DNA from 4 places in the Limnohabitans sp. 2KL-3 genome. Region 3 is predicted to be linked to each of the others. Evidence: predicted binding sites of a transcription regulator. Region 3 holds the regulator's gene; each other region holds the start of a gene.

Region 1 (7,590 bases), on a different contig from region 3:
CTTCGCAAATCCAGGGTGTAGGGGAACTCTGCACTGGCGTGCAGCGAAGCGTTGGGCACCAGCGTGGGCAGGTGCTTCATGGTTCCGGGCGTGTGTCCCATGCGGAAGAAGCGGGCCATGCGGCGGCTTTCGGCTTCATAGGCGTTGACCGGGAAGGTGTCGTAACTGCGCCCGCCGGGGTGCACCACATGGTATTGGCAGCCACCCAACGAGCGCTTCATCCAGGTGTCCACCAAGTCCACCGTCAGCGGGGCGTGCATGCCGATGCTGGGGTGCAATGAGGAAGGGGGATTCCACGCTTTGTAGCGCACGCTGGCGACGTACTCGCCGACCACGCCTGTGGCTTGCAGGGGCAAAGGTTTGCCGTTGACGGTGAGGGTGTGGCGCGCGGGGTTCATGCCGCTGACATGCACCTCGATGCGTTCGAGCGATGAATCCACATAGCGGGCCGTTCCGCCCGCGCTGCTTTCTTCGCCCATGACGTGCCAGGGCTCCAGCGCATTGCGCAGGGTGACGACCGTGCCGTCCACCTGGATTTGGCCCACCAAGGGGAAGCGAAATTCAAAATGCGGTGCAAACCAGGTGGGGTCGAAGTGAAAACCAGCGTCGCCCAATTCGGTCAGCACGTCGTCAAAGTCTTTGTGGATCCAGTGCGGCAGCATGAAGCGGTCGTGCAGCTCAGTGCCCCAGCGGCTCACGGGGGCCAAATACGGTTTGTCCCAGAAGCGGGCCACCAGCGCTCTGAGCAGCAATTGCTGAACAATGCTCATGCGGGCGTGGGGCGGCATTTCGAAGGCACGCAATTCCAACAGGCCCAAGCGCCCGGTGCTGCTGTCGGGCGAGTACATCTTGTCGATGCAAAACTCGCTGCGGTGGGTGTTGCCGGTCACGTCCACCAAGATGTTGCGCAGGGTGCGGTCCACCACCCAGGGGGCCATGTCGGTGCCGTATTTTTTTCGGTTGCGCGTGATCACGCGCAGCGCAATCTCCAGCTCATAGACCTGGTCGTTTCGCGCTTCGTCCACACGCGGGGCTTGGCTGGTGGGGCCGATGAACATGCCGCTGAACAAATAGCTCAGGCTCGGGTGGTTGTGCCAGTAAAGGATCAGGCTGGCCAGCAGTTCGGGGCGGCGCAAGAACGGGCTGTCGTCAGGCGTGGCGCCTCCCATCACCATGTGGTTGCCCCCGCCCGTGCCGGTATGGCGGCCATCGGTCATGAATTTTTCGGCCGACAGGCGGGTTTCAAAGGCGGCTTGGTACAAGAACTCGGTGTGCTCGACCAGTTCGGTCCAGTTGTGCGCCGGGTGGATGTTGACTTCGATCACGCCGGGGTCGGGCGTGACCTGCAGCAGTTTCAGGCGCGGGTCGCGCGGGGGCGGGTAGCCTTCCAGGACGATTTTCATGCCCAGCTTCAGCGCCGTGGCTTCCACCGCGCTGACCAGGGCCAGGTAGTCTTCCAGACGCGCCAGAGGCGGCATGAAGACGTACAGCACGCCGGATTTTTCGCCTTTGGCCAGGGCATCGGCCTCGACTTTGGGGCCGTTGGCACGGTTGGGGTCGCGCACTTCTACGCACAGGGCGGTGCGCACCACCGAGGGGTCAGACTTGAATTTTTCAGGCGCGGTGCGGACCGTTGGGGCGGTGTGGTTGCGCGATTGCAAGCTCAGGGGGGTGCTGGTGGGCAGTGGCGTTCTGGGGGCAAAGGGGTCTTGCTCGATCATGTGCCAGCGCTCGGTCGGCGCGGCCCAAGGCAGCGAGTCCAGCGGCAAGCGCCAGCCCATGGGGGAGTCGCCGGGCATCAAATACAGGCGCTCTTCGCGGACAAACCAGTTGCCGGTTTGCCATGGCGAAACACTGCCTGCGGGCAGCGGGGCGCCTTCGGGCACCTCCACGGGCTGCAGCGGCAGCACATAGCCCACGGCCTGGTCCAACCCTTGGCTGAAAATGCGGCGCAGGCGGTTGCGCTCCATTTCGTCGTCCAGCCGCGCATCAAACGGGTCCACGTTCACCGGCAAACGGCGCTCGCGCCACAGGTAGTACCAGGTGTCTTCGTAGCCGGGCAGCACGGTGTCGTCCGGCAAACCCAGGTGTGACGTGAGGGCCTGCATGAAGCGCTGGGCATCGGCGCTGGTGTAGGCGCTGGGTTCGCGTTCATCGGCAAAGACCGCAGGATCTTGCCAGCAGGGCGTGCCGTCGGCCCGCCAGTAAATGCTCAGCGCCCAGCGCGGCAGTTGTTCGCCCGGGTACCACTTGCCCTGGCCAAAGTGCAAAAAACCGCCTTGGCCGTATTGCTGGCGCAGTTTGTGCACCAACTCGGTGGCCAGTCCCCGTTTGGTGGGGCCCAAGGCGTCGGTGTTCCACTCTGCCGCATCGCGGTCCTGCGTGGCCACAAAAGTGGGCTCGCCGCCCATGGTCAGGCGCACGTCTTGGGCCACCAATTGCGCGTCCACTTGCTCACCCAAGTGCAGCACGGCGTCCCATTGTTCTTCGGTGTAGGGCTTGGTCACGCGGGGGGACTCGTGGATGCGGGTGACGCTCATGTCATGGTGAAACGTCACCTCGGCCTTGTCCATCAGGCCCTCGATGGGCGCGGCGGCCGAGGGTTGTGGTGTGCAGGCCAGTGGAATGTGGCCTTCACCGGCCAGCAGACCCGAAGTGGGGTCCAGCCCCACCCAGCCTGCACCGGGCAAATACACCTCGCACCAGGCGTGCAGGTCGGTGAAATCGACTTCGGTGCCGCTGGGGCCATCGAGCGATTTCACATCCGGTGCCAGTTGGATCAAATAGCCCGAGACAAAACGGGCCGCGATGTTCATGTGACGGAACAGCTGCACCAAGAGCCAGGCCGAGTCCCGGCAAGACCCGCTTTTGAGCGTGAGTGTTTCTTCGGCCGTCTGCACCCCTGGCTCCATGCGGATGGTGTAGCGAATGTCCTGGTGCAGACGCTGGTTGATTTGCACTAAAAAGTCGATGGTGCGCTGGCGCTTGCGGTCCATGCTGGCCAGGTATTTCTTGAACAAGGGCGTTTTGTGTTCCTTGACCAAGTAGGACTGCAGCTCTTCTCGCACGGTGTCCGTGTATTTGAACGGCACTTTTTCGGCTGTGGGTTCCAGAAAAAAGTCGAAGGGGTTGAACACGGCCATTTCGGTGACCACATCCACCGTGACTTTGAACGAGGTGGTTTTTTGGGGGAAAACCAGACGGGCCTGGTAATTGGCAAAGGCGTCTTGTTGCCAGTTGATGAAGTGCTCCTCGGGCTCGACTTTGAGGCTGTAGCTCAGGATGCGGCTGCGGCTGTGCGGGGCAGGACGCAATCGGATGACTTGCGGGCCGAGCTGCACGGGGCGGTCGTAGGTGTAGTGGGTGACGTGGTGCAGGGCAACGTGTATCGACATATTTCTAAAGGCGCAACAGGGGCTGCACGCATGACAAATGCAGCTTGGGCGGTTACAACAAGCAAGACACGCGCCAGGATGGGCTTTTGTCTGCCCCTGCAGACCCGGGCAGACGCCATTCCAATACAAGAGCGCCACAAGCCAAGCACAAACACCAGCCAAATCAGGGAGGCTGCCATGAAGCGTGACGGTAAGACGGAGCAGATGAGCGAGCAGGGCAGGGGGTGCCATGGGCCAGAACGGCCCAGCCATGCACCCCCTCAAAACGCCCGGCACCCAGGGCAAGCCAGCACTGAGCCCAGACGCTCAGCAGCGGCATGTGCGGAGTGGGCGTCATGACATCGATGGGCTGGGCCCGCAGTTTGGGGTGGGCCTTGGCCGCTTGGTGCATGGGGGTGGCATTGGCCTTGCAGCAAGCGGTCTTGTGGCCTTGGCAGGCTTATGCGGGGGGCTTGTGTGCCGTGATGGCTGGCGCTGTGGTGCTGCGGCGTAAGCTGGGCCATGAAAGAGCCGGGTGGGCTGTTCATCATGCGGCTTGGGCCTTGGTGTGGGCAGCGGCTGCTTTTGGCGTGACGGGCTTGCATGCTTGGACGCGGGTCAGCACCATCGATCCGATCCTCGAGGGGCAGGATCTGGATGTGGTGGGTGTGGTGCAGGCCATGCCGCAGCGCCAGGACTTGGGTTGGCGCTTTCGTTTTCGGATTGAACAAGCCTGGCAAGTGGACGGATCGGGGGCCACAGGTGCCAGCCATGCGCTGGTGGTGGATGCCCAAGTGCCGTCCCAGGTTTATCTGGGCTGGTACGGCCAAGAGGGCCTGCACGACAGTGGCTGGAACCTGTCGCCCCTGCCCGAGCCCGTCAAAGCGGGTGAGCGCTGGCGCTTTCGGGTGCGTTTGAAAGCGCCACACGGCCACCTCAACCCGCGAGGCTTTGACTACGAGCTGTGGCTGTGGGAACAAGGCATCCGCGCCACCGGTTATGTCCGAACCCGTGCCAAAGACCCCGCTCCCCGGCGCTTGGCCAGCACTTGGGCCCACCCGATCGAGGGCTGGCGTCAGGCGGTGCGCGATCGCTTGTTGACCCATCTGTCTCCCCCAGGCAGCGATGCCGAGGCCGCCAAGCGGGCAGGGGTGGTGGCTGCGCTGGTCACCGGTGATCAGGCGGCGATTGACCGCAGCGATTGGGATGTGTTTCGGGCCACGGGTGTCTCGCACCTGATGAGCATCTCGGGCTTGCATGTGACCATGTTTGCCTGGATCGCCTCTGGCTTGGTCGCGGGGTGCTGGCGCAAGTCGGCTCTGTGGGGGTTTTCAGGTCCTTTGCGCTGGCCTGCTGTGCATGTGGGGGCTGTGGTGGGTTTGGCCTTGGCGGCTTTTTACGCTTTGTTCAGTGGTTGGGGGGTGCCGGCCCAGCGCACATTGCTCATGCTGCTGGTGGTGGCGGGCCTCAACAGCTTGGCCCGGCAATGGTCGGGTGCACTGATTTGGTGGACGGCGGGGGCCGTGGTCTTGACGTTTGACCCTTGGGCTTTGTTGCAACCGGGTTTTTGGTTGAGTTTTGTGGCGGTGGGGGTGTTGATGGCTTCTGGACCCGATCAAAAAGGTCCTCCCCAGTCACCTGCACCGCAGGGCCTGAGCCCGGGCACCAAATCAGAGCATCCTGGAGTCACGCACCGTTTGAGTGCAAAAAAATTACCCATTTGGGGATTTTTTGTGCTCCAGCGTTTGGTGGCTTTGTGCCGCGAACAAGCCACGGTCACGCTGGCTTTGGCCCCACTGACCTTGCTTTTTTTTGGTCAGGTGTCGGTGGTGGGCTTGTTGGCCAATTTGCTGGCGATACCTTGGGTGACCCTGGTGGTCACGCCCTTGGCCATGCTGGGGGTCGTCTGGACCGAGGCCTGGGTCCTGGCCGCTTGGGCTTTGTTGCCCATGGCTCAGGTGTTGGCATGGTTGGCGTCGTGGCCCTTGGCCAGTGTCGCGGTGGCCCAGCCGCCATGGGGTTTGGCGCTGTTGGCTTTGCTGGGCGCAGCGGGACTCGTGCTCAAGTTGCCTTGGTCCTGGAAATTGTTGTGCTTGCCCTTGCTTTGGCCTGTGATGGGGTGGTCTCCACAACGCCCTGCCCACGGCGTGTTTGATCTTTTGGCGGCCGATGTCGGGCAAGGCAACGCGGTCTTGGTTCGCACGGCCACGCACAGTTTGTTGTATGACGCCGGGCCACGTTATTCCGCCGAGAGCGATGCGGGCCACCGGGTGCTGGTGCCTTTATTGGCCCAAATGGGTGAACAGCTCGATGCCCTGGTGCTCAGTCACCGGGACAGTGACCACACGGGGGGTGCTGCGGCCGTGCTCGCCATGCAAGCGCAGGCCAAGTTGTGGACTTCGCTGGAGGATGAACACCCCCTGCACGCGCTCAGGCCTGACTGGACACCTTGTCAAGCGGGGCAGTCTTGGGTTTGGGACGGTGTTCATTTTGAAGTGCTTCATCCCTTGGCGGCATCCCGGGTGGCCAAGGGCCCAAGCGTGTCCAAGATCCGCCCCAACGCCGTCAGCTGTGTGCTGCGCATTCAGGGTGCAGGGGGGTCTGCCTTGTTGGCCGGGGACATCGAGGCAGCCCAAGAGCTGGATTTGGTGCGCCAGGGTTTGAAGCCCGTGGACTGGTTGTTGGTGCCCCACCACGGCAGCAAGACATCGTCGAGCACCGCTTTTTTGCAAGCCCTGCAGCCCCAATGGGCCATGGTGCAAGCGGGTTATCGCAATCGATTTGGACACCCTGCACCCGAGGTGATGGTCCGTTACAAGGACTTGCAAATCCAATGGGTGGACAGTCCCCGTTGTGGTGCAGCCCGCTGGCGCAGCGACAGGCCGGAGCAACTGGTTTGCGAACGGGTCCAGTCACGCCGCTATTGGCACCACCTTCCCCCTTGATGAACAATCAAGTCTTTTTCCCCTCGACATGGAGGATCTCTGCCCGTGCCACGGGGGTGGGTATACATCTTGCTTTGAGGTCATCAGGAGTGAAGAGTCATGCGCCAATTCGATGAAATGTACAGCCGCTTGCCTGCAGCAGGCGATACCGCAGAAGTCAGAGACCATTACTTGGCCTATGCCCGATGGTTACAAGCGCAAGACCCCCAGACCATGGCTTCGCGACGCGAAGAAGCAGAGATGATTTTTCGCCGTGTGGGCATCACTTTTGCTGTTTATGGCGACAAAGACGAAGACGGATCGGGCACCGAGCGCTTGATCCCCTTTGACCTGATTCCCCGCGTCATTGCCGCCCAAGAGTGGAAAAGCATGGAAGCCGGGTTGGTGCAGCGCGTCACGGCCCTGAACCGCTTCATCCACGACGTCTACCACGACCAGGACATCTTGAGGGCCGGGGTGGTGCCGCGCGAGCAGATCGAGCGCAACGCCCAGTTCCGCCCCGAGATGGTCGGCGTGGACGTGCCGAACAACATCTATTCACACATCAGCGGCATCGACATCGTGCGTGCCCCCGACAGCGCAGGCCATGGCGAGTACTACGTGCTCGAAGACAACCTGCGCGTGCCCAGTGGCGTGAGCTACATGCTGGAAGACCGCAAGATGATGATGCGGCTGTTCCCCGAACTGTTCAGCCAGCACCGCGTGGCCCCGGTGGCGCATTACCCCGACTTGCTGCTGGAGACCCTGCGTGCCAGCAGCCCTGCCACCACGGCCGAGCCCACGGTCGTGGTGCTCACGCCCGGCATGTACAACAGCGCCTACTTTGAGCACGCCTTTTTGGCCCAGCAAATGGGTGTGGAGTTGGTCGAAGGGCAAGACCTGTTTGTCAAAGACAAGTTCGTCTACATGCGCACCACGCGCGGCCCCAAGCGGGTGGACGTGATCTACCGCCGGGTTGACGACGACTTCTTGGACCCGAATGTGTTCCGCCCTACCTCCACACTGGGCTGCGCGGGCCTGATGGACGCCTACAAAGCCGGTCATGTGGCGATCTGCAACGCGGTGGGCACGGGCGTGGCCGACGACAAGTCGATCTACCCCTATGTGCCCGACATGATCAAGTTTTATTTGGGTGAGGAGCCGATCCTCAAAAACGTGCCCACTTATCAGTGCCGCAAACCCGACGACCTGCAGTACACCCTGGCCCACCTGAAAGACCTGGTGGTCAAAGAAGTGCACGGCGCAGGCGGCTACGGCATGCTGGTCGGCCC
Region 2 (7,590 bases), on a different contig from region 3:
GCCGAAGATGCCCGCTACCGGGAACTGGCCACAGGCATGAAGCTGGAGTAAGTTACCCATGCAGGATATTGAACAAGAAACCCCGCAGCGAACCGTTTTGTCCAACGGGCTGGAGTTTCACCATGTCGAGGCGGGGTCTGGGCCACCCTTGGTGTTTTTGCATGGGGTCTTGGGCGACTGGCGAACCTGGGCACCCCAATGGTCCGCATTCACGTCGCAATTTCGCTGCATTGCCTACAGCCGCCGCTACAACTGGCCCAACCGAAACAACCAAGCTCAGCCTGACCATTCGGCCCTGGTCGAGGCCGACGACCTCCTGCAATTGCTCGATGCCTGGGGCATTCCATCGGCGGTGCTGGTGGGTTCGTCCTACGGGGCCTTCACCGCCTTGGCGCTGGCCCATCGGCACCCTTCCCGCGTGCGGGCCATGGTCTTGTTGGAGCCGCCCATGCTGCGCTGGGCCGAGCGCAGCGAAGCCGGTCGCATGGCCCTGGCCACATTCGAGCGCGAAGTGCGAGAGCCCGCCCGACAAGCCTTCCTGTCGGGTGACACCGAGCGCGGCGCACTGCTGCTGACGGGCGGCATCGTGGGTGCCCAGACCATGCGTCAATTGCCCCATGCTGCCATCGATCGGCGTTTGCAAAACGCAGCGTCCATCCGCATGCTGACACTCTCCAGCGACGAATTTCCCATGATCACGCCCGATGACATTCGGGCCATCCGCACACCCACTCTGTTGCTGGCGGGTGATCAGACCCCGGCCATTCACGAGGCCGTCTACAACAACCTTTGCCGTGTGATGACACAGGCACACACCGGACGCATCAGCAGCGCCGGACATGGTGCTGCTCGGGACAATCCGGCTGAATTCAACCAAAGAAGCTTGGCATTTTTGAACCAGCTTGGCGGCTTGCCAGTGGCTCAGACCAGCCACGCAGGAGCGTGACGTCCTTCCTCAATCGGATAGCGCATGGCATCGGGTCAACTCAAGTGCCAGCTCAAAACAGCGCTGGGCAGCCTCACCCATGCCCGCCTCATCTACCGGGAAAAAACCGGGAATGTCGTATTTGTCGTAGTGCGCATAGGAAGAAAAGGCCATGGCCCAATCTACAAACTGCCGGTCGGTGATGGGGCCTCGCCCTAGCAGTTCTACGTTGTGGTGCCGCTCATCGCGTTGGAGGCTTTTCCACAAAGCATCGATCGAGCCAGAGGGGCCTTCGATGCACTGAACAAAAATTTCCTCGGTGTAGAGCAAATGCCCCGTGATGCCCAAGCTCAGGTTGCGCTTGCGGCACTGCACCAGCAAATTGAACAAATGCAAGCTGCCCAATTTGTGGGTGGCTTTTGAGCGATAAACCAAGCGTTCCAACATAGGGGCTCCAAGACCAACCGGGTATTTTTGTCGACGGTCTTGATGCCTGCCTTACAAAACGCTGGCTCTTACACATTTGCATACCAAGGGCGAATACGACTCAGGCCAAATCGCGTATCACCTGCGGCTCGATGGCGGCCCACTCTTCGTCGGTGAACAGGCGCGAGCGGGTGTGAAACGCTTTGCCGGTGTTGCCTTCCAGCGAAAAGGTGCCGCCCGAGCCTTCGATCACATCCAGGATCAACTGCGTGTGTTTCCAATACTCGTACTGCGATTTGCTGATATAAAACGGCACCCCACCCACATGGCCCAACAACACGTCGTAAGGCCCAATCGTCAGGTCGGTGGGCAAATAACAATTGGCAGCGCTGTTGTCGCAGCAGCCGCCGCTTTGGTGAAACATCAGTTCGCCGTATTGGGCTTTGAGTTCATCGATCAAGGCCAGCGCTTCGGGCGTGACCACCACACGTTCAACCATGTTCATCTCCTGACATGCCAAGACAAAAAGGGGCGGATTGCTCCGCCCCTGTGAGGATGACCGATTCAATCGATCAGAAGAAACCCAGTTTGCTCTCGCTGTAGCTGACCAAGAGGTTCTTGGTTTGCTGGTAGTGGTCGAGCATGACCTTGTGGGTTTCGCGGCCGATGCCGGACTCTTTGTAGCCACCAAACGCAGCGTGTGCGGGGTAAGCGTGGTAGCAGTTGGTCCACACACGACCGGCCTTGATGGCGCGACCCATGCGGTAGGCCACGTTGCCGTTGCGGCTCCACACGCCAGCGCCCAAACCATACAAAGTGTCGTTGGCGATTTCCAGGGCTTCGGCTTCGTCCTTGAAGGTGGTCACGGCCAACACGGGGCCAAAGATCTCTTCTTGGAAGATGCGCATTTTGTTGTGGCCTTTGAACAAGGTGGGCTGCACGTAGTAGCCGCCTTCGAGGTCACCACCCAAATGGGCTTGTTCACCGCCGGCCAAGACTTCAGCGCCTTCTTGCTTGCCCAAGTCCAGGTAAGACAAGATTTTGGTCAGCTGCTCTTTGGACGCTTGTGCGCCCATCATGCTGTCGGTGTCGAGTGGGTTTTGGTGTTTGATGGCGGCCACGCGCTTCAAGACACGCTCCATGAACTTGTCGTAGATGCTTTCTTGGATCAAGGCACGCGATGGGCAGGTGCAAACCTCACCTTGGTTGAACGCGAACAAGACCAAACCTTCGATGGCTTTGTCGAGGAAGCCGTCGTCTTTGTCCATGATGTCGGCAAAGAAAATGTTGGGCGACTTGCCGCCGAGTTCGAGCGTGGCGGGGATCAGGTTGTTGGCAGCGGCTTGGGCGATCACACGGCCTGTGGAGGTCGAACCTGTGAAGGCGATCTTGGCGATGCGCTTGCTGGTGGCCAGTGGCATGCCGGCTTCGCGGCCATAGCCGTTGACGATGTTGAGCACACCAGGGGGCAACAAGTCGGCGATCAGCTCAGCCATGATCATGATCGAGATGGGGGTGGACTCGGCGGGCTTCAAAACCACGCAGTTGCCCGCACCAATGGCAGGGGCCAGTTTCCAGGCCGCCATCAAGATGGGGAAGTTCCAAGGAATGATCTGACCGACCACGCCCAGGGGTTCCTGGAAGTGATAGGCCACGGTGTTCTCGTCGATGTTGGACAGCGCGCCTTCTTGCGCACGCAGGCAACCGGCGAAGTAACGGAAGTGGTCCACCGTCAGTGGAATGTCGGCGTTGAGCGTTTCGCGAATCGCTTTGCCGTTGTCCACGGTTTCGGCGTAGGCCAACATTTCCAGATTGGCTTCAATGCGGTCGGCGATTTTGAGCAGGATGTTGGCGCGGGTGGCGGCATCGGTCTTGCCCCAAGCGTCGGCGGCGGCGTGCGCGGCGTCCAGCGCCAGCTCGATGTCGGCGGCGTCAGAGCGTGCGGCCTGTGTGTACACCTTGCCGCTGATGGGCGTGATCACATCGAAGTATTGGCCTTTGACCGGCGCCACAAATTTGCCACCGATGAAGTTGTCGTAACGGGCTTTGTATTGAACTTTGGCGTCTGCGGTGCCGGGTGCTGCGTAAATCATGAGAGTTTCCTGAAAAGGTTAAACGTCTTGCTTGACGTGCCTTTCTTTTCGCAGCAACCGTGCCAACCCTGAAACATGCCCAAAACCTGTCTTTTTGCGCCAACGTGAAGCAACTTCTGAACTGAGCGTTCACGGCCCATGCGCCCGCTTGTGACACTGCGTCAATGTGGCACGGCAAATGATTTCATAGGTGAACGTCACAAAAAAATCTCTCAACTCAATGGGGTCGAAGTTGGCCAAAAAAAAGCCCCTGAAAAGGGGCTTTTAAGTAGGTAGTGACGTCGTTGACTCAGAACCTGCGCTGAGCCTCCAAGCCCAACAACAACTTGCGACCTGGACCTGGCTCGAAAAAGCGTTTGTTGCCATCGTTGACGATCACCGAACCCGCATGTTTTTGATCGGTGATGTTGTCCACTCGGACAAACTCGCGCAGTGTCCAGTCCCCGTGTTCTTGCTTGAACTGCACGCCCAAGTTGAACAAAGTGTGGGAGGCTGCCGCATCGTCGTTCAGGTCATTGACCATGACCCGCCCTGCATGGCGCGCCTCCAGCGTCACACGACTGCCAGCCCAGCCAGTGTCCCAAGCGGTCTGCACAAAAAGCTGATGTTTGGGCAGGCCTGGAATCAGGTTACCTGCGGGCACTTGCACGGGTTGGTTCACATTGGGGCACAGAGTCACCACGCATGTCGTGAAGCTGTCTTTGTAGTTGGCCCGCATCCAGGTGTAGGCCGATGTCAACGTCACAGGGCCCGTGCGCCATTCACCGGCCAGCTCCAAGCCTTGGCGCAAGGTGCGTCCAGCATTTTGGAACGTGGTTCGTCCGCCAGTGTTGTTTTGAACCACGATCTCGTCGTCGGTGCGGATGTCAAATGCGGTCGCACTCCAGCGCAACTTGTCGGCGCGACCGCGCAAGCCCAGCTCGGCGCTGGTGCTGCGGGCAGCGTTGAGTTCGGTGTTGAAGCCCGAGACGCCGCCACTGCGGTAGGCCACTTCGTTGAGCGTGGGAATCTCATAGCCCTTGCCGATGCTGGCGAAAGCTTGCACGGCGGGGCTCCACTGCCAGCGCGCACCCACCACCGGCAAAGTGGCTTTGAAGTCCTTGGTTCCACTGTCGTCTTTGTTGTTACCCACGATGTAAAGGTCGGTGGATTTGTAGTCCGTGCTTGTCTGGCGCACGCCCCCCATGAGCGTCAGGTTTTGCGTGCGCCATTCGGTTTGGACATAGGGATCGAGTGTCTGGGCGCGGTTGATCTCGTCACGACGGAGTTTGCCCTGCACACCCACAACATCACCCATAAAGTTTTCATAGCCTTTACGGCTGTCGCTTTGGTGGTCTGACGCGACACCCGCGCTGACGGACAAACGACCACCTTGCCAGTCTTGTTCATGACGCCAACGGGCGTTCCAGCCCCAATAGTCACGGTCCAAATCAATCACGGCCCCCGAACTGCCTGGTGCGGCCTGCGCCCCGGCCGTGATGGATTGAAACTGCACCACTTGGCGTTGACCGCCATAAGCCATCAGCTCCAGCTTGTGACCATGACCTAACGCTTGCTCGAAAGCCAAGCCCAATTGGGTTTGCGAGACTGTTTTTCGAGTGTTGTAATCCAGCGCGCCCGAATTGGTTTGATCCGGGTTGGCATCAAACGCTGCGCGATCCAAACCTTGCGGGTCCAGCGCAAAACTGCTGTGCCGGTTGAACACCAGCACGGTGCGCCCACCGTCGTGTGGGCGAGAGAGTTTCATATTCGCTGTACTGCGGTCGGCGGCGGACTGAGGACGTGTGCCATCGGTGGCAAAGCCACTCACGTCCAGCGCATACGACCATCCCGGGGCCTGCGCTGAGCCAGTCTGGCCTGTGACTTGGGTGGAGGCGCGCCACAAACCATCTGACCCTGCAACCACACCTGTCCGCCACTGCGACGGTTGTTGCCCGTCTTCGGTGTAGAGCAACAAGGCACCGCCCGAAGATGCGCCGTAGAGCGCTGCCATCGGGCCACGCACCACTTCGACACGGTCAGCGCTGCCCAAAGGAAAATTGGCCGCCTGGCCCGAGCCATCCGGCGCACTGGCCGGGATGCCGTCGACAAACAGACGCACGCCGCGCACTCCAAAGGTGGCGCGGGCACCGTAGCCGCGCACCGAGATTTGCAGGTCCTGAGCGTAGTTTTGCCGATTGCGGATCACCAAACCGGGCACACGACCCAAACTTTCAGACAGATTGACTTGCGCTTGACCGTCGCGCAGCTCATCGCCTTCAACCATATCGACCGAACCTGCCCCACGCCACAAACCGCCAGCGCTTCGCTCTGCGGTCACGACCATCGGCGACAAAGCCCCAGCATCCGCCAGCGCGGCAGATGGAGGGACCGATTGCGCTTGCGCGCCAGCAGCGCACAACATTGCAATGGCCCATGCCACGGGGGCCAGTTGGAGAGAAGAAGCCCGCTGCGCAGATCGGGGGGATGGATAGTTCATGTGTACTGCATTCATGATCGTATGGTGTTCAGTGGGGTTGACGCTCAATGTCACCATTGCGCGGTCTCGAAATGGTGTGTTCCAAACTGGGTGACCTGGGCCACCATGGCTTTTGTCCTCTTTTGTGACAGACAAGACTTGCCGAAATTGAATGCATGAAATATGCCCGCTTGCCCTTGAGACTCAACGGGGTTGTCCGACTTCGATCGGAATTGAGGCGTACCAAGCGGCCAGATTCTCAATTTCTTTGTCGGTCAACGGCTTGGCCATGACCGCCATGACCTCATTGGCACGTTTGCCACTGCGGTATTGCTTGAGCTGCTCTTCGATGTAGATGGCCGGTTGTCCGGCCAAGTGCGGCGCATTGGGCATGCTGGACAAACCCAAGGCACCATGACAGGTCACGCACATGCCGGCCTTGACCTGTCCGGCTTTGGCATCGGCCGCCTGGGCCTGAAAAGCCAGACCCAAGCACAGGGCCAGCACCACACCCAGCCCCTGAAACATTCTTGCTTTTGCTGAAAACATCTTCAACCTTTTCGCTCTTTGAAAAAAAGGCACCCGCAGACTGCGGGTGCCTTCAGGGGTCACGGCATCAGTTGCCGTAGGTCACGCGGTAGATCGCACCAACGTAGTCGTCAGAGATCAGCATGGAGCCATCTTTCATGACGGCCACATCGACTGGACGACCGATGTAGGTGCCGGTTTCAGGGCTCAACCAGCCTTCGGCAAACACCTCGGACTTGTCGGCAGTGCCGTCAGCCTTGAGCGAGACAAAGTTGATGAGCGCACCGCTGGCGGGGCTGCGGTTCCACGAACCATGCGAAGCGACAAAAATGCCACCACGGTACTTGGCCGGGAATTGCTTGCCTGTGTAGAAGGTCATGCCCAGCTGCGCTTGGTGCGCCGGGAATTCGATCTGGGGGAACACGGCGTTGGCTGGTGGCTTCATGTCTTTCAGGTCAGGCGCAGCAGCGGAACCCGCCACCTTGAACTTGCCATTCCAGTAGGGGTAACCAAAGTGCTCGCCCTTCTTGGTGGAGCGGTTCAACTCACCGGGTGGGACGTCGTTGCCCAGACCATCGGTCTGGTTGTCGGTCCACCACAAGGTGCCGTCTTTGGGGTTGAAGTCTTGGCCCACTGAGTTGCGACCACCAATGCTGAAGACCTCGCGGTCACCGCCACTGAAGGGGTCCATGCGCACGATGCCGCCAATGCCCAGGCGGTTGAACTCGTCGACCTTGTCAGCGGGCTGCACGTTGAACGGCTGACCCAGCGTGATGTACAACTTGCCGTCAGGACCGACGCGGCAGGTGCGGGCACCGTGGTTGTAAGACTCGTGCTCGGTCGGGATCAGCTTGCCCTGTGGCACCACTTCAATGACCGCAACGTCCGGGCCTTCGTAGAAGAATTCGGCAGCCGGGAAGTTCAGCACGCGGTTGTGTTCAGCCACGACCAGGAAACCGTCCTTGGTCCAGCACACGCCGTTGGGCACCTTGAAATTGAGCGAAGGGGCAAACGACTTCACTTCGTCGGCAACGCCATCGCTGTTGCGGTCCGTGACAGCCCACACGGTGGTTTTGCGGGTACCGACAAACAGCATGTTGGTCGAAGGTGCGATGGCCATGTGCCGCGCATCGGGCACCACGGCAAACAACTCGATCTTG
Region 3 (7,590 bases):
TTTTTTGCCTTCGGCTTCTTTGTTGCAAGTGGCCATTTTGCTTTGTTGAGCTGTTTTTTCAGCCGCAGGCGCAGACGCTGCGGGGGTTGGGGCGGCCGCGGCAGGGGCTGCAGCAGCGGGTTTGACGGGGTCGGCAGCGAAAGCCGAGCCGCAAACCAAGGCAAAACCCAAAGCAGTGATAGAAATGGTGTGGCGCATGTGTGAACTCCCAATAAATGATGCAAGGACAAAAAACACCGCACAGAACTGTGCAGTTCTCAGATTAACGCGCCATGGTGACCACCCGGCGACAGCAGTTGTGACCAACTGTAATTGCGGCCCCTCAAAACACGCACAGGGCCTGTTCAAAGCCAGTCATGCCCCCATCCCCGTAAAATCGCGCCCTATGCTTTCTGCCAAACAACATTTGCTCGCGGCCTTGGCCACTGAGCTCGACAAACTCCAACCCGGCGCAGGCGCACGGGCGGCCTTTGAATCCCCCAAGGTCGCCGCCCACGGCGACCTGGCCTGCACCGCTGCCATGCAGCTGGCCAAGGCCCTCAAACAAAACCCCCGGCAACTGGGTGAAACGCTGCGAGCCGCCTTGCTGACCACCCCCGCCTTTGAGCGTTGGGTGGACGCCATCGAGCTGGCGGGGCCGGGCTTCATCAACATCCGCCTCAAAGACACCGCCAAACAAGCCGTGGTGCACGAAGTCTTGCAAGCGGCCGACTGCTTTGGTCAGCAGCCCGCACAAGCGGGCAAGGTGCTGGTCGAATTCGTTTCGGCCAACCCCACAGGCCCACTGCATGTGGGCCACGGCCGCCAGGCCGCACTGGGCGACGCCATCTGCAACTTGCTGGCCACACAAGGCCAGCAGGTCTACCGCGAGTTCTACTACAACGACGCAGGCGTGCAGATTGGCACGCTGGCCAAGAGCACGCACATGCGGGCGCAGGGCGTCAAACCCGGTGATGCCACTTGGCCCACCGACCCCGACAACCCCGAAAGCAAGGCTTTCTACAACGGCGACTACATCCAGGACATTGCCAACGACTTTCTAGCGGGCAAAACCGTGCAGTCCGACGACCGCAGCTGCACGGCCAGCGGCAATGTGAACGACCTGGACGGCATGCGCGAGTTCGCCGTGGCCTATTTGCGCCGCGAACAAGACCTGGACTTGAAGGCATTTGACGTGCGCTTTGACAACTACTACCTGGAGTCGAGCCTGTACACCAGCGGCAAGGTCGACGCCGCCGTGCAAAAACTCAAGGACGCAGGCAAAACCTACGAACAAGACGGTGCCCTGTGGCTCAAATCGACCGATTACGGCGACGACAAAGACCGCGTCATGCGCAAGGGCGACGGCACCTACACCTACTTTGTGCCCGATGTGGCGTACCACATCGCCAAATGGGAGCGAGGCTTTTCGCGCGTGGTGAACATCCAGGGCACCGACCACCACGGCACCATTGCCCGCGTGCGTGCGGGCTTGCAAGCGGCCAACGTGGGCATTCCCGAGGGCTATCCCGACTACGTGCTGCACACCATGGTGCGCGTGATGCGCGGCGGTGAAGAGGTCAAGATCTCCAAGCGTGCGGGCAGCTACGTCACCCTGCGCGACCTGATCGAGTGGACCAGCAAAGACGCGGTGCGGTTCTTTTTGCTCTCGCGCAAGCCCGACACCGAATACATCTTCGACATCGACCTGGCGCTGGCGCAAAACAACGACAACCCGGTGTACTACGTGCAATACGCCCACGCCCGCATCTGCTCGGTGCTGGCAGCCTGGAAAGAAAAAGACGGTGGTGACACCGCCAGCCTGACGCACGCCGACCTTTCGGCCCTGCAAAGCCCGCAAGCCCACGCGCTGATGCTGGCCCTGGCCAAGTACCCCGAGATGTTGACCTCGGCCGCCAACGACTTCGCGCCGCACGACGTGACCTTCTATTTGCGCGACCTGGCCTCGCAGTACCACAGCTACTACGACGCCGAGCGCATTTTGGTCGACGACGAAGCGGTTAAAAAAGCACGTCTGGCACTGGTGGCGGCCACCGCTCAGGTGCTGCGCAATGGTTTGAAGGTTTTGGGCGTGTCTGCCCCCCAAAAAATGTGAATGGATTTGCCATGATTGCTCAATCTCAACGCGGCGGTACTTTTCTGGGTTTCATCATCGGATTGGTCCTGGGCTTGTCCGTGGCCATGGCTGTGGCCATTTACGTGACCAAGGTGCCCACACCGTTTTCCAACAAAAACCAACCACGCACCAGCGACCAGGACGTGCAGGAAACGCGCAAAAACAAGGACTGGAACCCCAACAGCGTGTTGCAGCCCAAAGCCGCCGAAGAGATTGCGCCCCTGCCTGAAACCAAAGCACCTGTGGTGGACGACCAGCCCAAAGACAAGCTGGCCGAAAAACCTGCCGACAAAGCTCCCGCAGACACGCCCAAAGCCGAGCCCCGCCCTGCCGCCGTGACTGCCGACCCCCTGGGTGATCTGGCCAAAGCCAAAACCACCTTGAGCACCCCCGTCACCAAAGCCAGTGCCAATGAACCTTTTGACTACTTGGTCCAGGCCGGGGCCTACCGCACCAGTGCCGACGCCGATGCGCAAAAAGCCAAACTCGCCATGTTGGGCATGGATGCCAAAGTGTCTGAGCGCGATCAAGGCGGACGCATCGTTTACCGCGTCCGGATGGGGCCTTTTGAAGACAAAAATGCTGCAGAACGCGCACGGGCCAAAATGGATGCCAACGGCATTGACAACACGCTTGTGCGATTGCAGCGTTGACATGACATGAACACCAGCGCCCAAAGGGTCGCTGAAACCCAAGGAGCCTTGATGAAACGTCGCTTTTTTTCCACCGCCTTGCTGTCCACAGCCGCGTTCTTGGGCAGCTTGCCTGCCTGGGCGCAGCAAGCTTTCAAATCGGGCAAGGACTACATCACGCTCGACAAGCCATTGGCCACCGATGCGGGTGCCGGCAAAATTGAAGTGCTTGAATTCTTCTGGTACAGCTGCCCTCACTGCAACGCTTTTGAGCCCCAATTTGCGCAATGGGCAAAAAATGCCCCCAAAGACGTGGCCGTGCGTCGCATTCCAGTGGCCTTTCGCGAAGACTTCGCCCCGCAACAACGCCTTTACTTCACGCTCGAGGCCATGGATTTGGTTGAAAAAATGCATGTGCGCGTGTTCACCGCCATCCACGGCGAAAAACTCATGCTGAACACCGACGCGGCGGTGCTGTCCTGGATTGAAAAGCAAGGCATCGACAAAGCCAAGTTCAATGAAATTTACAAATCATTTGGCGTGGCGACCAAATGCAAACGGGCGGTGCAACTGCAAAACGACTTCAAAATCGAAGGCGTGCCCTCTTTGGGCGTAGCGGGTCGCTATTACGTTGATGGCACCTTGGCTGGCAGCATGGACCGCGCCCTGAAGGTGGCCGAATCCCTCATCGCCCAAACCCGCACGGCACGCTGAGGCCGCCCCCAGCCTGAGGATGGGTGCTCGCACAGCATCCATCCCGGGTTTTTCTTGGGCCACGGGCGTGCTGGCAGCCGATCGTCAAGGCTTGGGCCTACAATCGAACGATTGTCCAGCAAGATTCATGCCCTCCACATTCCACACCCCTTTTTTGACCGTCGTCTTGAGCGCCATGCTCATGGGCCTGGGCGGGTTGAGCCTGCCTGCATGGGCTGAGAAAGCTGACCGCGACAAGCCCATGCACATTGAAGCCGACAGCATGCGGCACGACGACAACAAACAACTGACGCAATTCAACGGCCAAGTGGTCGCCACCAAAGGCACCCTGGTGTTGCGGGCCGACCGCATGGAAGTTCAGCAAGACAGCCAAGGCAAACAAGTGGCCCGCTTGTGGGCGGCCCCCAATGAACGGGTGTTCTTTCGTCAAAAACGCGAAGGTCTGGAGGAATTCACCGAAGGCGAGGCCGAAACCCTCACCTATGACAACCAAGCCGATGTGGTCACCCTGGTCAAACGCGCCGAAGTGCGCATGCTTCGTGGCACCGTGGTGGCAGACCAAATTCAGGGGCAAACCATTGTGTTCAACAACACCACCGAAGTGATTCAGGTGGATGGCCGGACACAAGACAGCCCGAACGCCCGGGACCAGCGTGTGCGGGCCACCTTGACGCCTCGTCAAAACCCATCGGCCCCTGCGGCCGCTCCAGCCCAGACCGCACCGCGTCCCGTTTTGCGCAACAGCCCTGGCCTTGCCACGCCATCCAAACCATGAGCCAGGCCCCGTTCACCAGCCGCCTGGAAGCCCGGCACCTCAAAAAAGCTTACGGCAGTCGCAAAGTGGTGCACGACGTGTCGGTGCAAGTCGACAAAGGTGAAGTGGTCGGTTTGCTGGGCCCCAATGGCGCAGGCAAAACCACTTCGTTTTACATGATCGTGGGCTTGGTCAGCGCCGACGGGGGGCAAATTCTGATCGATGGGCAAGACGTCACGCGCATGCCGATTCACAAGCGCTCACGCATGGGCTTGTCTTATTTGCCACAAGAAGCCTCGATTTTTAGAAAACTGTCCGTGGCCGACAACGTGCGGGCCATTCTTGAGCTGCAAACCGATGGCCAAGGCCGCCCTTTGGCCCATGCCGAAATCGAAAAACGCCTGAGCGAACTGCTGGCCGATTTGCGGGTGGACCACCTGCGCGACTCCCCCTCGGTGGCGCTGTCGGGCGGCGAGCGCCGCCGCGTCGAAATTGCCCGCGCCTTGGCCACCGACCCGCGCTTTATTTTGCTGGATGAGCCTTTTGCCGGCATCGACCCGATCGCCGTGATCGAGATCCAGCGCATCATCGCCTTCCTCAAGCAACGCGGCATTGGCGTGCTCATCACCGACCACAATGTGCGCGAGACCCTGGGCATTTGCGATCACGCGTTCATCATCAGTGAAGGCCGCGTGCTGGCCGAAGGCACACCCGAGGAAATCGTGGCCAATGCCGATGTGCGCCGGGTGTACCTGGGCGAACACTTCCGCATGTGATGCACCCATCCCAACGCCTTGACACGAAAGCACAGCCATGAAGCCCGGCCTGTCGCTGCGCATGTCCCAGCACTTGGCGCTCACGCCCCAGCTGCAACAATCGATCCGCCTGCTGCAACTGTCCACGCTGGAGCTGTCGCAAGAGGTGGACCAGATGCTGGACGAGAACCCGTTTCTTGAACGCACCGAGGAAGAAGCGCCTGCCGAAGCCTTTGGTCTGGACCAGGCCGACACCCACGTCAGTTTGGGCGACCGCGTGAGCGAAAGCGCCAGCAGCGCCAGCAGCAGCGAGGACAACGCCAACGAAGCCCGTGACGAAGCCGTGACCGATGTGGCCGAAAGCTGGGACGGCGACGGCAGCGTGGACATGCGCCCCGACGACAGCGAATGGGGCGGCGACGCCACCCCACGCCAAAACAACGGCGAAGAAACCGCCGACGCCATCGACCTGGCCGGCAGCAGCGGCTCTCTGACCGACTTTTTGCACCGCCAGGCCTTGTCGTTGCGCTTGTCCGAGATTGACCGCGCTGCGCTGCGCTTTTTGATCGAGTCGCTCAACGACGATGGCTACCTGACCGACACCCTGCCCGAACTGGCCGCCAGCCTGGCCGGCACTGACGACCTTGAACAAATCGACGAGCTGGTGCACCGATTCACGGTGGCGCTGGGCTTGCTGCAATCGCTCGAACCCGTGGGCGTGGGTGCACGCGACTTGGCCGAATGCCTGCGCATCCAGGTCAAAGCCTGTCTGCAGGACTCCCCCGACGACGAAGTGGCCCAAGCGGCACTGGCCATCTGCGCCCAGCCGCTGGACATGCTGGCCAAGCGCGACTACAAGCGTTTGGCGCTGGCCTGTGGCTTGAGCGAAGCCGTGGTCAAAGCCGCCATTCCCTTCATTGCCCGGCTTGAACCCAAACCGGGCCGGCCCTTTGTGCAGGCCGAGCGCAACATCATCATTCCCGATGTGCTGGTGGTCAACACCAGCAAAACCGGCACACCCAAATTTCGAATCCAGCTCAACCCCGACGTGATGCCCAAGCTGCGTGTACACGACATCTATGCCAACGCCCTGCGCGGCGGCAAGGGCGACAGCCACGCGGGCTTGCAGCAACGTCTGCAAGAAGCCCGCTGGTTCATCAAGAACATCCAGCAGCGCTTTGACACCATCTTGCGCGTGTCCACCGCCATCGTCGAGCGACAAAAGAACTTTTTGACGCACGGCGCTCTGGCCATGCGCCCACTGGTGCTGCGCGAAATTGCCGACGAGCTGGGCATGCACGAGTCCACCATCAGCCGTGTGACCACGGCCAAATACATGTCCACGCCGCAAGGCACGTTTGAGTTGAAGTATTTCTTTGGCTCGGGCCTGGGCACCGACAGCGGCAGCGCCGCGTCGAGCACCGCCGTGCGGGCGCTCATCAAGCAGTTTGTTGCGGCTGAAAAACCCGCCAAACCCCTGTCGGACAACCAAATTTCCGAGATGCTGAAAGAGCAAGGCATCGACTGCGCACGTCGCACGGTGGCCAAGTACCGCGAAGCCCTGAAGATCGCGCCCGCCAACCTGCGCAAAACCCTTTGAGAAGACTTTCCCCGTGAATTCATTGAACCTGTTCATGCCCTGCGCCGCTGGCGTTGAGGGCTTTTTGGCCGACGAGGTCCACGCCATCACCGGCCTCACGGGCCACGACCTGATGACCGGGCGCGGCGGCGTGATGGCCCGCGCCTCGTGGCGCGACGCCCTGCGCATCAACCTGCACAGCCGCCTGACCCAGCGCGTGCTGGTGCAGCTGTCGGTCACCGATTACCGCAACGAAAACGACCTGTACCGCGCAGCCAGCGAAGTGGCTTGGGAAATCTGGTTCACGCCCAAGCAAACCTTCAAGATCGACATCACGGCGCAGCACAGCCCACTGACCAGCCTGAACTTTGCGGCGCTCAAAATCAAAGACGCGGTAGCCGACCGCTTTCGCGCCAAGCGCGGCGAGCGTCCCAGCGTCGACACCAGCTGGCCCGACGTGCGCATCTACGCGCACCTGACCCCCGAAACGGCCACGCTCTACATCGACACCTCGGGCGAGCCGCTGTTCAAGCGCGGCTGGCGCACCGACAAGGGCGATGCGCCTTTGAAAGAAACCCTGGCCGCCGCCATGATCGCGGCCAGCGGCTGGGACGCCACCGTGCCCCTGTACGACCCCTGCTGCGGCAGCGGCACCATCCCGATCGAAGCGGCGCAAATCGCCTGCGGCATCGCCCCAGGTTTGCAACGCCGCTTTGGCTTCGAGAAATTGCTGCCCTTCCAGAACCACGTCTGGCAAGGCCTGATCGAAGAAGCCCGTGACCTGGAACACGAACCCACCGCGCCCGTCTTTGGAAGCGATGTGGCCTTCCGCATGGTCGACTTTTCGGAGCGCAATGCCGAGCGTGCTGGCGTGTCCGGCGTGATCGAGTTCCGAGGTGGTGATGCGCTGCAACGCATGCCCCCCAGCGAGACGCCCGGCGTCATGCTGCTCAACCCGCCCTATGGCGAACGCATTGCCGCAGCGGGTGTGGCCGGGCGCGGGCGCGAGAACTTCCAGCCTGGTGCGCTGGCAAGCTCCA
Region 4 (7,590 bases), on a different contig from region 3:
CGCAGACCAATGGTCAGGTCAACAATCTTGAAGGCGACAACCGAGACCACACCCGACCAGACAATGGTCAGCAGCACCGCTTTGGCCTGGATCCACACTTGTGAGGCGATGGAATAAGCATCAGGCGTGACCATGGTCAGTGTGACCCAGTCGCCCATGGCGCTGGGGCCACCCAAGGCGGGCGAATTGAACACACCGGTCAACAAGGCACCCACAATGCCGCCGACACCGTGCACACCGAACACGTCCAAGGAGTCGTCTGCACCCAGCATCTTCTTCAGACCATTCACGCCCCAAAGGCAAGCAAAACCTGCAATGAAGCCGATGATCAAAGCACCACCCAGACCCACGTTGCCCGCTGCTGGTGTGATGGCCACCAAACCGGCCACGGCACCCGAGGCGGCACCCAACATGGAGGCTTTGCCACGCATCAGCGCTTCACCCACACACCAGGCCAACACAGCACCGGCTGTCGCGATCAAGGTGTTGATGAAGGCCAGGGCAGCGAAGCCGTTGGCTTCCAGAGCAGAACCCGCGTTGAAACCGAACCAACCCACCCACAGCAAGGAGGCACCGACCATGGTCAATGTCAGGCTGTGAGGGGCCATGGATTCACGGCCATAACCCACGCGCTTGCCCACCATGAAGGCACCCACCAAGCCAGCCACAGCGGCGTTGATGTGCACCACGGTTCCGCCAGCGAAGTCCAAAGCGCCCCACTGCCACAGCAAACCGGCTTTGGAAGTCATCTCTTCGGCCACTTCTTTGGTCGTGTAGGCGTCAGGACCCATCCAGAACCAGACCATGTGCGCCACAGGCAGGTAGCTGAAAGTGAACCACAACACCATGAAGGCGAGCACAGCAGAGAACTTGATGCGCTCAGCGAATGCACCCACGATCAGGGCACAAGTGATGCCTGCGAACGTGGCCTGGAAGGCGGCGAACGAGATTTCAGGAATCACCACACCCTTGCTGAAGGTGGCGGCGTTGGCAAATGTGCCCGCGACGTTGTCCCAAATGCCCTTCATGAACAGGCGGTCAAAACCCCCAATGAAGGCATTGCCCTCGGTGAAGGCCAGGCTGTAACCGTAGATGAACCACAGCACGGTGATCATGGAGAAGGTGACCACCACCTGCATCAGCACCGACAGCATGTTTTTGCTGCGCACCAAGCCGCCATAGAACAGGGCCAAACCAGGAATGACCATCAAGATCACCAGGATCGTGGACAGCATCATCCAGCCCGTGTCGGCCTTGTTGGGCACGAGCACAGGCGCGGCTTCGGCTGCTGCGGGTGCAGCGGCAGCAGGCGCTGCAGGGGCAGGTGCCGCATCGGCCTTGGCATCAGCAGCAGGTGCCGTCACGGCGGCGGGGACGGTTGCGGGGGCGGTTTGTGCGGTGGCGACAGAAGCCGTACCGAACACACCGAAACCCAAACTCAGGCCCAAGGCCAAAGTAGCGAGTAACTTTTTCATTGTTTGACTCTCTTTCTTCTTGATCAGAGGGCTTCGCCGCCGGTTTCACCGGTGCGGATGCGAACCACTTGTTCGAGGTCGTACACAAAGATCTTGCCGTCACCGATCTTGCCGGTGCGGGCACCCGACTCGATGGCTTCGATCACACGATCGACGAGGTCGTTGGACACAGCGGCTTCGATCTTCACTTTGGGCAAAAAGTCGACCACGTATTCCGCGCCACGGTACAGCTCGGTGTGGCCCTTTTGACGACCAAAGCCCTTGACTTCGGTCACGGTGATGCCCTGCACGCCGATGCCCGACAGTGCTTCACGCACCTCGTCCAGCTTGAAGGGTTTGATGATGGCGGTCACCAGTTTCATGATGGCTCCTTGTTGGGTTGAACGGCGATCAGAAGGCGTATTTCAGGCCGACAACAACACCTGTCTTGCCTGTGAACTTGCCTGCGGGGGTGACGTACAAGGTTTTGTCAGCGTCGGTTGCCACCAAGGCGGCTGTGGCCGACAAGCCATTGCCCAAGTCTTTGCCCAATGTCAGCGAGTAATCGGTGTACGACCAATTGCTGCTGTTTTTGATGGACTGGTAGCCCACATGTGGCACCAAGCTCAAGCCGCTGCCCAAATCAAACGTGCCGCTCAGGTCCACGTAATAGCTGTTTTTGCTGTCGATGAAACTGAAGATGTTGGAGATGGCGTGCGAATACTTCAAGGTCACAGGACCCATGGTGCCCGCTGCATAAATCTCATTGGTGTTGGCGTTTGCAAAAGTTGGCACTTGAGCCAGTTTGTTACCCGAGTACTGATAGCGCAAGAAACCCACGTCATACGCCACATCGCCCACAGCCCCCTTGTAACCGGCATACAGGTCCAATTCCATGTTGGTGTCGCCACCCGCATCCTTGACCCACTTGATGCTCGAACCCCAAGCACCCACATAAAAACCGCTCTTGTCAGCGTAGTCGATGCCGCCTTGCACAGCAGGCTTGAGACGCGACTGAGAAATGCCACGGTAACGGTAATCGGTGGTCGCACCGACGTTGTAGGACAGGCTGCTCTCGGGAGCCGCTGTTTGGGCTTGGGTCAGACCGCTCACGCCGCCCAAAGCCAGGGCGATCAAAGTAGGAACAAGGATTTTTTTCATGAGGAACTCCAATAAAGTGAAGAAAAGACAAGCCATCTATGCACAGAGCGTGCCAACCCATGCGGCGTCGCTCATACCCGGGGATTTACCAGTGCATTTGCCCACAGTGCATGTTTGAATGGCATTTCAACAAGAAGCGCACGCACTGACGGCGTGCCAGAACACACACCATGCACCAGCATGGGGCAGGGAGGGAATATGAGTCTCAGTTTGGTGCATAGCCGCGCCTTGATCGGCCTGCAAGCGCCCGCCGTGACCGTGGAGGTGCACATGGCCAATGGCCTGCCCAGCTTCACACTGGTCGGTTTGGCGGACGTCGAGGTCAAAGAGGCACGCGAGCGCGTGCGCTCGGCCCTGCAAAACAGCGGCTTGGACTTTCCGCACAACCAACGCATCACGGTCAACCTGGCCCCGGCTGATTTGCCCAAAGACTCGGGGCGACTGGATTTGCCCATCGCTTTGGGCATCTTGGCGGCCAGCGGGCAAATCGATGCCACTAAACTGGCCGGTCACGAGTTTGCGGGCGAGTTGTCGCTGTCGGGTGAGTTGCGCCCGGTGCGTGGCGCCTTGGCGATGAGCCTGGTGCTGCGCCAGCAACAGGTGCGCACGCGGCTGGTGTTGCCCCCGGGCAGCGCCGAAGAAGCGGCTTTGGTGCCCGACACCGAAGTGTTCAGGGCCCGTCACCTGCTGGATGTGGTGCAACAGTTTTTGCCCCCCTCCAACGACACCCCGCCTGTGCCCAGCGAAGGATGGTCCCGCATGGCCGCCACCACACCCAGCGCCCCTCCTCGTTATGCCGACCTGGCCGATGTCAAAGGTCAAGCGGGCATCAAACGGGTGCTGGAGATCGCCGCCGCCGGAGGCCACTCACTGCTCATGGTGGGTCCGCCAGGCTCGGGCAAGTCCATGCTGGCACAGCGATTTGCGGGTTTGTTGCCACCCATGGCGATTGAAGACGCCTTGGAATCAGCGGCCATTGCCAGCTTGGCCGGGCGCTTTGACCTGAGCCGCTGGGCGCAGCGCCCCACCGCACAACCGCACCACTCGGCCAGTGCAGTGGCTTTGGTGGGGGGTGGCTCCCCACCCCGACCGGGGGAAATTTCGCTGGCGCACCACGGCGTGCTGTTTCTGGACGAGTTGCCCGAATTTCCCCGTGCGGCCCTGGAGGCCCTGCGCGAGCCCCTGGAAACCGGCACCATCACCATCGCCCGGGCTGCCCGGCGGGCAGAGTTTCCGGCGCGTTTTCAGTTGATTGCGGCCATGAACCCCTGCCCTTGCGGCTATTTGGGCAGCACCACGCGGGCCTGTCGCTGTTCGCCCGACCAGGTCAGCCGCTACCAGGGCAAGCTCAGCGGCCCCTTGCTCGACCGCATCGATTTGCACATCGAGGTGCCCAGCCTGCCCGCACAAGACCTGCTGAACGCGCCGCCCGGTGAAAGCACCGAGGCGATTGCTGCCCGCAGTCTGGCGGCACGCCAACGGGCCTTGGCCCGCCAAGGCTGCGCCAACGCCGACCTGCAAGGCCAAGCCATTGACGCCCAAGCCCAGCTGGACGAGCGAGCCACCGCTTTGCTGCAAAAAGCCGCCGCCAAACTGGGCTGGAGCGGACGCAGTGTGCACCGCAGCCTGAAAGTCGCCCGCACCATCGCCGACCTGGCGGGCAGCAGCACCATCGAGGCAGCGCATGTGGCCGAAGCGGTGCAATACCGGCGGGTGCTCAAAGAGCACTGATGATCCGGCCCTGTGATGTTTGAAGTCTGCGAGACTTTTCGCGACGGGGGCGTCGCTCCTACAAGGGAGATGCCTTGCAGTTTGTGGGAGCCCCGCCCTCGGGGCGATTGGGGGTGGTTTGCGAGGCTTTTCGCGACGGGGGCGTCGCTCCTACAAGGGAGATGCTCTGCAGTTTGTGGGAGCCCCGCCCTCGGGGCGATTGTGGGTGGTCTGCGAGGCTTTTCGCGACGGGGGCGTCGCTCCTACAAGGGAGATGCCTTGCAGTTTGTGGGAGCCCCGCCCTCGGGGCGATTGTGGGTGGTTTGCGGGGCTTTTCGCGACGGGGGCGTCGCTCCTACAAGGGGGATGCCCTGCAGTTTGTGGGAGCCCCGCCCTCGGGGCGATTGGGGGTGGTTTGCGAGGCTTTTCGCGACGGGGGCGTCGCTCCTACGAGGGAGATGCCTTGCAGTTTGTGGGAGCCCCGCCCTCGGGGCGATTGTGGGTGGTCTGCGAGGCTTTTCGCGACGGGGGCGTCGCTCCTACAAGGGGGATGCCCTGCAGTTTGTGGGAGCCTCGCCCTCGGGGCGATTGGGGGTGGTTTGCGAGGCTTTTCGCGACGGGGGCGTCGCTCCTACAAGGGCGATGCCTTGCAGTTTGTGGGAGCCCCGCCCTCGGGGCGATTGTGGGTGGTTTGCGAGGCTTTTCGCGACGGGGGCGTCGCTCCTACAAAAGAGCGTTGATGCCAACATCATCGGGTCGGATGCATCAAGAAAACCCATGACCAAGGTGCGTGGCAGTGACAACTGAAAACAAGTTCAGGTGTGCTCCGGTCAACGGCCCGTGCTGACCGGCGTTATGCAGGGACACACTTGCCAAAGGTTTTGCCATGAAAAGAAGTTTCCGCGTCTTCGTTTTGGGGCTTGTGCTTGCCAGCATGAGCAGTCTGGCCATGGCGGGGCCCCACCACGGGCAGCACCACAACCGTCATGGGGGTGGACGTCACGGTGCGGGCGACTGGATCGGGGCTTTGGTGGTCTTAGGCTTGGCGGGGGCGGTCATTCAGGCCACCACCAGCACACCGGTGCTGTCCGCACCACCGGTGACTTATGCCAACCCTGTCAACCCGTCTTTTCCACCTCCGGCTCCGACAGAAGCCCATTATTTTTGTGCTTCGGTCAGGCAGTTTTACCCCGACACCCGCTATTGTCCAGAAGGCTGGCAGTTGCTGACCCCTGCACGTTGAGCGCAGGGGCGGCCAGCCAGCTGGCCATCACACCAAAGACAAACCCCCGTCCATCATCAGGGTGTGTCCCGTGACCAATCCCGAAGCCGACGAGGCCAAAAACATCACCGCGTGAACGATGTCCTCTTCGGTGCCGGTGCGCTTGAGCGGAATGCTTTGCGTCTTGGTGCGCACGTAATCCGGGTTGGCAAACAAGTCCTGCGTCATGCCCGAGGGAATCGCCGTGGGGGCCACCGCGTTCACACGCACCAACGGTGCCCACTCGACGGCCAGCACCTTGGTCATGTGCGAGACGGCCGCTTTTTGAATGCCGTAGGGTGTGCCCTTGCCCGAGACCACCACCCCGTTGACACTGCCAATGTTCACAATCGCGCCGCCGCGTGTACGCATGGGCTCGCCAAAGACCTGGCAGCTGCGGTAAACGCCGTTCAGATTCACATCGGTCAGGGTCATCCAGGTCTCTTCGTCACAGCCCGCAAAGTCCGAGCGGATCTGCAAGCCGTGGGCATTGACCAGCACATCCAGACCCGCCGTTTGTGCCAGCTCGGCCTGCACCGCCAGCAGTGAAGCGCGGTCACGCACATCGGCCACGCGGTGTGTGATGCGCGGATCGTGCTCACCCGCTTGTATCGGGGACTGGTCCACGCACCAGACTTGCGCGCCCAGCGATGCAAAGCCTCGGCTGATGGCAGCGCCCAAAGTGCCACGCCCACCGGTCACGAGGACCTGTGTTCCCACCAAGTCCCGATAGGGAAAGGCGTAATCACCCGAAGGCGCAAAGTTGCCCAAAGCCGCCATGGCTCAGTCCACCGTGGCGCCAGAGATCTTCACACCCTCGGCCCACAACTCGATCTGGCGCGTCACAAACTGGCGAAACTCATCTGGCTTGTTGCCCACCACGGTGCTGCCCAGCTCGTTCATCTTCTGCACCACGTCGGCTTGCTTGAGCGCATCGGCCAAGTCCAGCGCCAGCTTGTCCACCACCGGCTTGGGCGTGCCCTTGGGCGCAAAGAAGCCGGCCCAAGGCGCGGCATTGAAATTGGCAAAGCCTTGCTCGGCCACCGTCTTGTAATCGGGCGCACCGGGCGCGCGCTGGGGGGTGGTGATGGCGATCATCTTGAGCTTGCCCGCCTTCAGGTGCTGCTGCACGGCTGGCAAGCCGGTCACACCCACCATCAAGGTGCCGCCCAGCAAGTCAGTGATCATGGGCGTGCTGCCCCGGTAGGGAATGTGGGTCAGCTGCACATTGGCCTTGGACTTCAGAATTTCCATGCCCAAGTGCGATGCCGTGCCGTTGCCGTCCGAGCCATAAGAGAGTTTGCCCGGCTCTTTTTTCAGCAGCGCGATCAACTCGCTCAGGTTGTTGGCCGGCACCTGAGGGTTGACCACAATCGCGTTCGGGTAGATCGTGGCCTGTGTCAAAGGCTCAAAGTCATTGAGCGGGTGGTAGGGCATCTTTTTATACAAAGAGATGTTGATCGAGTGCGAACCCGTCACGCCCAGCACGATGTTGTAGCCGTCCGGGGCCGACTTGGCCACCAGGTCCGAGCCCACGTTGCCGCCCGCGCCTGCTTTGTTGTCGATGACCACCGGCTGGCCCCACTTGGTGCTGAGTTTTTCGGCCACCACACGGGCCGTGATGTCGGTGGCACCACCGGGTGGAAAAGGCACCACGATGCGCACCGGCTTGTTTGGGAAGTCGGTGGTTTGTGCGGCCACAGGGCCGCTCAGCCAGGCGGCGGCCAGTACAGCGGTCGTCACAAGGGTTTTCTTCAACATGGTGTTTTCTCCTGGGATGAATGCCAAAACGGAAAGGGACGGGCGTCAAGCGGGGCGTGCAGCAACTGCGCGGCCCAATCAACGGCCTGCGCGGCAGGCAGGCTGCCCTCGCAGTAACTCAAAAATTTGTCCCGCAGCTCGGGCTCGGTGAAGGGCATTTGCGCATCGCCGGGCACGGCCGTGATGACGTGCTCATGCCGGGTGCCGTCGCTGCAGTCGATCAACACCCGCGCACCGCGCTGT

The links. The regulator sigma-54, encoded in region 3, starts transcription at its own class of promoters, with help from an activator protein. The targets are predictions, from matches to a motif close to TGGCANGNAANCTGCTTT.
Region 1: the regulator sigma-54 is predicted to act here: its motif matches at 3,454-3,471, upstream of AMM41_RS20220 (transglutaminase family protein).
Region 2: the regulator sigma-54 is predicted to act here: its motif matches at 3,492-3,509, upstream of adh (aldehyde dehydrogenase).
Region 4: the regulator sigma-54 is predicted to act here: its motif matches at 2,653-2,670, upstream of AMM41_RS01900 (TorF family putative porin).

What each region holds. Positions count from the first base shown of each region.
Region 1 is NZ_CXON01000028.1:14,592-22,181, forward strand. It holds gene AMM41_RS20220 (transglutaminase family protein) at 1-3,395, opposite strand, end outside; gene AMM41_RS20225 (DNA internalization-related competence protein ComEC/Rec2) at 3,731-6,319, shown strand; gene AMM41_RS20230 (circularly permuted type 2 ATP-grasp protein) at 6,419-7,590, shown strand, end outside.
Region 2 is NZ_CXON01000001.1:192,871-200,460, forward strand. It holds gene AMM41_RS00860 (Bug family tripartite tricarboxylate transporter substrate binding protein) at 1-51, shown strand, start outside; gene AMM41_RS00865 (alpha/beta fold hydrolase) at 59-946, shown strand; gene AMM41_RS00870 (BLUF domain-containing protein) at 956-1,372, opposite strand; gene AMM41_RS00875 (DUF779 domain-containing protein) at 1,473-1,850, opposite strand; gene adh (aldehyde dehydrogenase) at 1,924-3,444, opposite strand; gene AMM41_RS00885 (TonB-dependent receptor family protein) at 3,734-5,923, opposite strand; gene AMM41_RS00890 (c-type cytochrome) at 6,107-6,430, opposite strand; gene AMM41_RS00895 (PQQ-dependent sugar dehydrogenase) at 6,519-7,590, opposite strand, start outside.
Region 3 is NZ_CXON01000004.1:274,533-282,122, forward strand. It holds gene AMM41_RS08340 (PsiF family protein) at 1-198, opposite strand, end outside; gene argS (arginine--tRNA ligase) at 386-2,095, shown strand; gene AMM41_RS08350 (SPOR domain-containing protein) at 2,107-2,769, shown strand; gene AMM41_RS08355 (thiol:disulfide interchange protein DsbA/DsbL) at 2,821-3,462, shown strand; gene lptA (lipopolysaccharide transport periplasmic protein LptA) at 3,590-4,237, shown strand; gene lptB (LPS export ABC transporter ATP-binding protein) at 4,234-4,992, shown strand; gene AMM41_RS08370 (RNA polymerase factor sigma-54) at 5,030-6,571, shown strand; gene AMM41_RS08375 (THUMP domain-containing class I SAM-dependent RNA methyltransferase) at 6,585-7,590, shown strand, end outside.
Region 4 is NZ_CXON01000001.1:388,323-395,912, forward strand. It holds gene AMM41_RS01890 (ammonium transporter) at 1-1,475, opposite strand, end outside; gene glnK (P-II family nitrogen regulator) at 1,499-1,837, opposite strand; gene AMM41_RS01900 (TorF family putative porin) at 1,866-2,615, opposite strand; gene AMM41_RS01905 (YifB family Mg chelatase-like AAA ATPase) at 2,814-4,346, shown strand; gene AMM41_RS01910 (hypothetical protein) at 5,212-5,568, shown strand; gene AMM41_RS01915 (SDR family NAD(P)-dependent oxidoreductase) at 5,596-6,366, opposite strand; gene AMM41_RS01920 (Bug family tripartite tricarboxylate transporter substrate binding protein) at 6,370-7,347, opposite strand; gene AMM41_RS01925 (MmgE/PrpD family protein) at 7,341-7,590, opposite strand, start outside.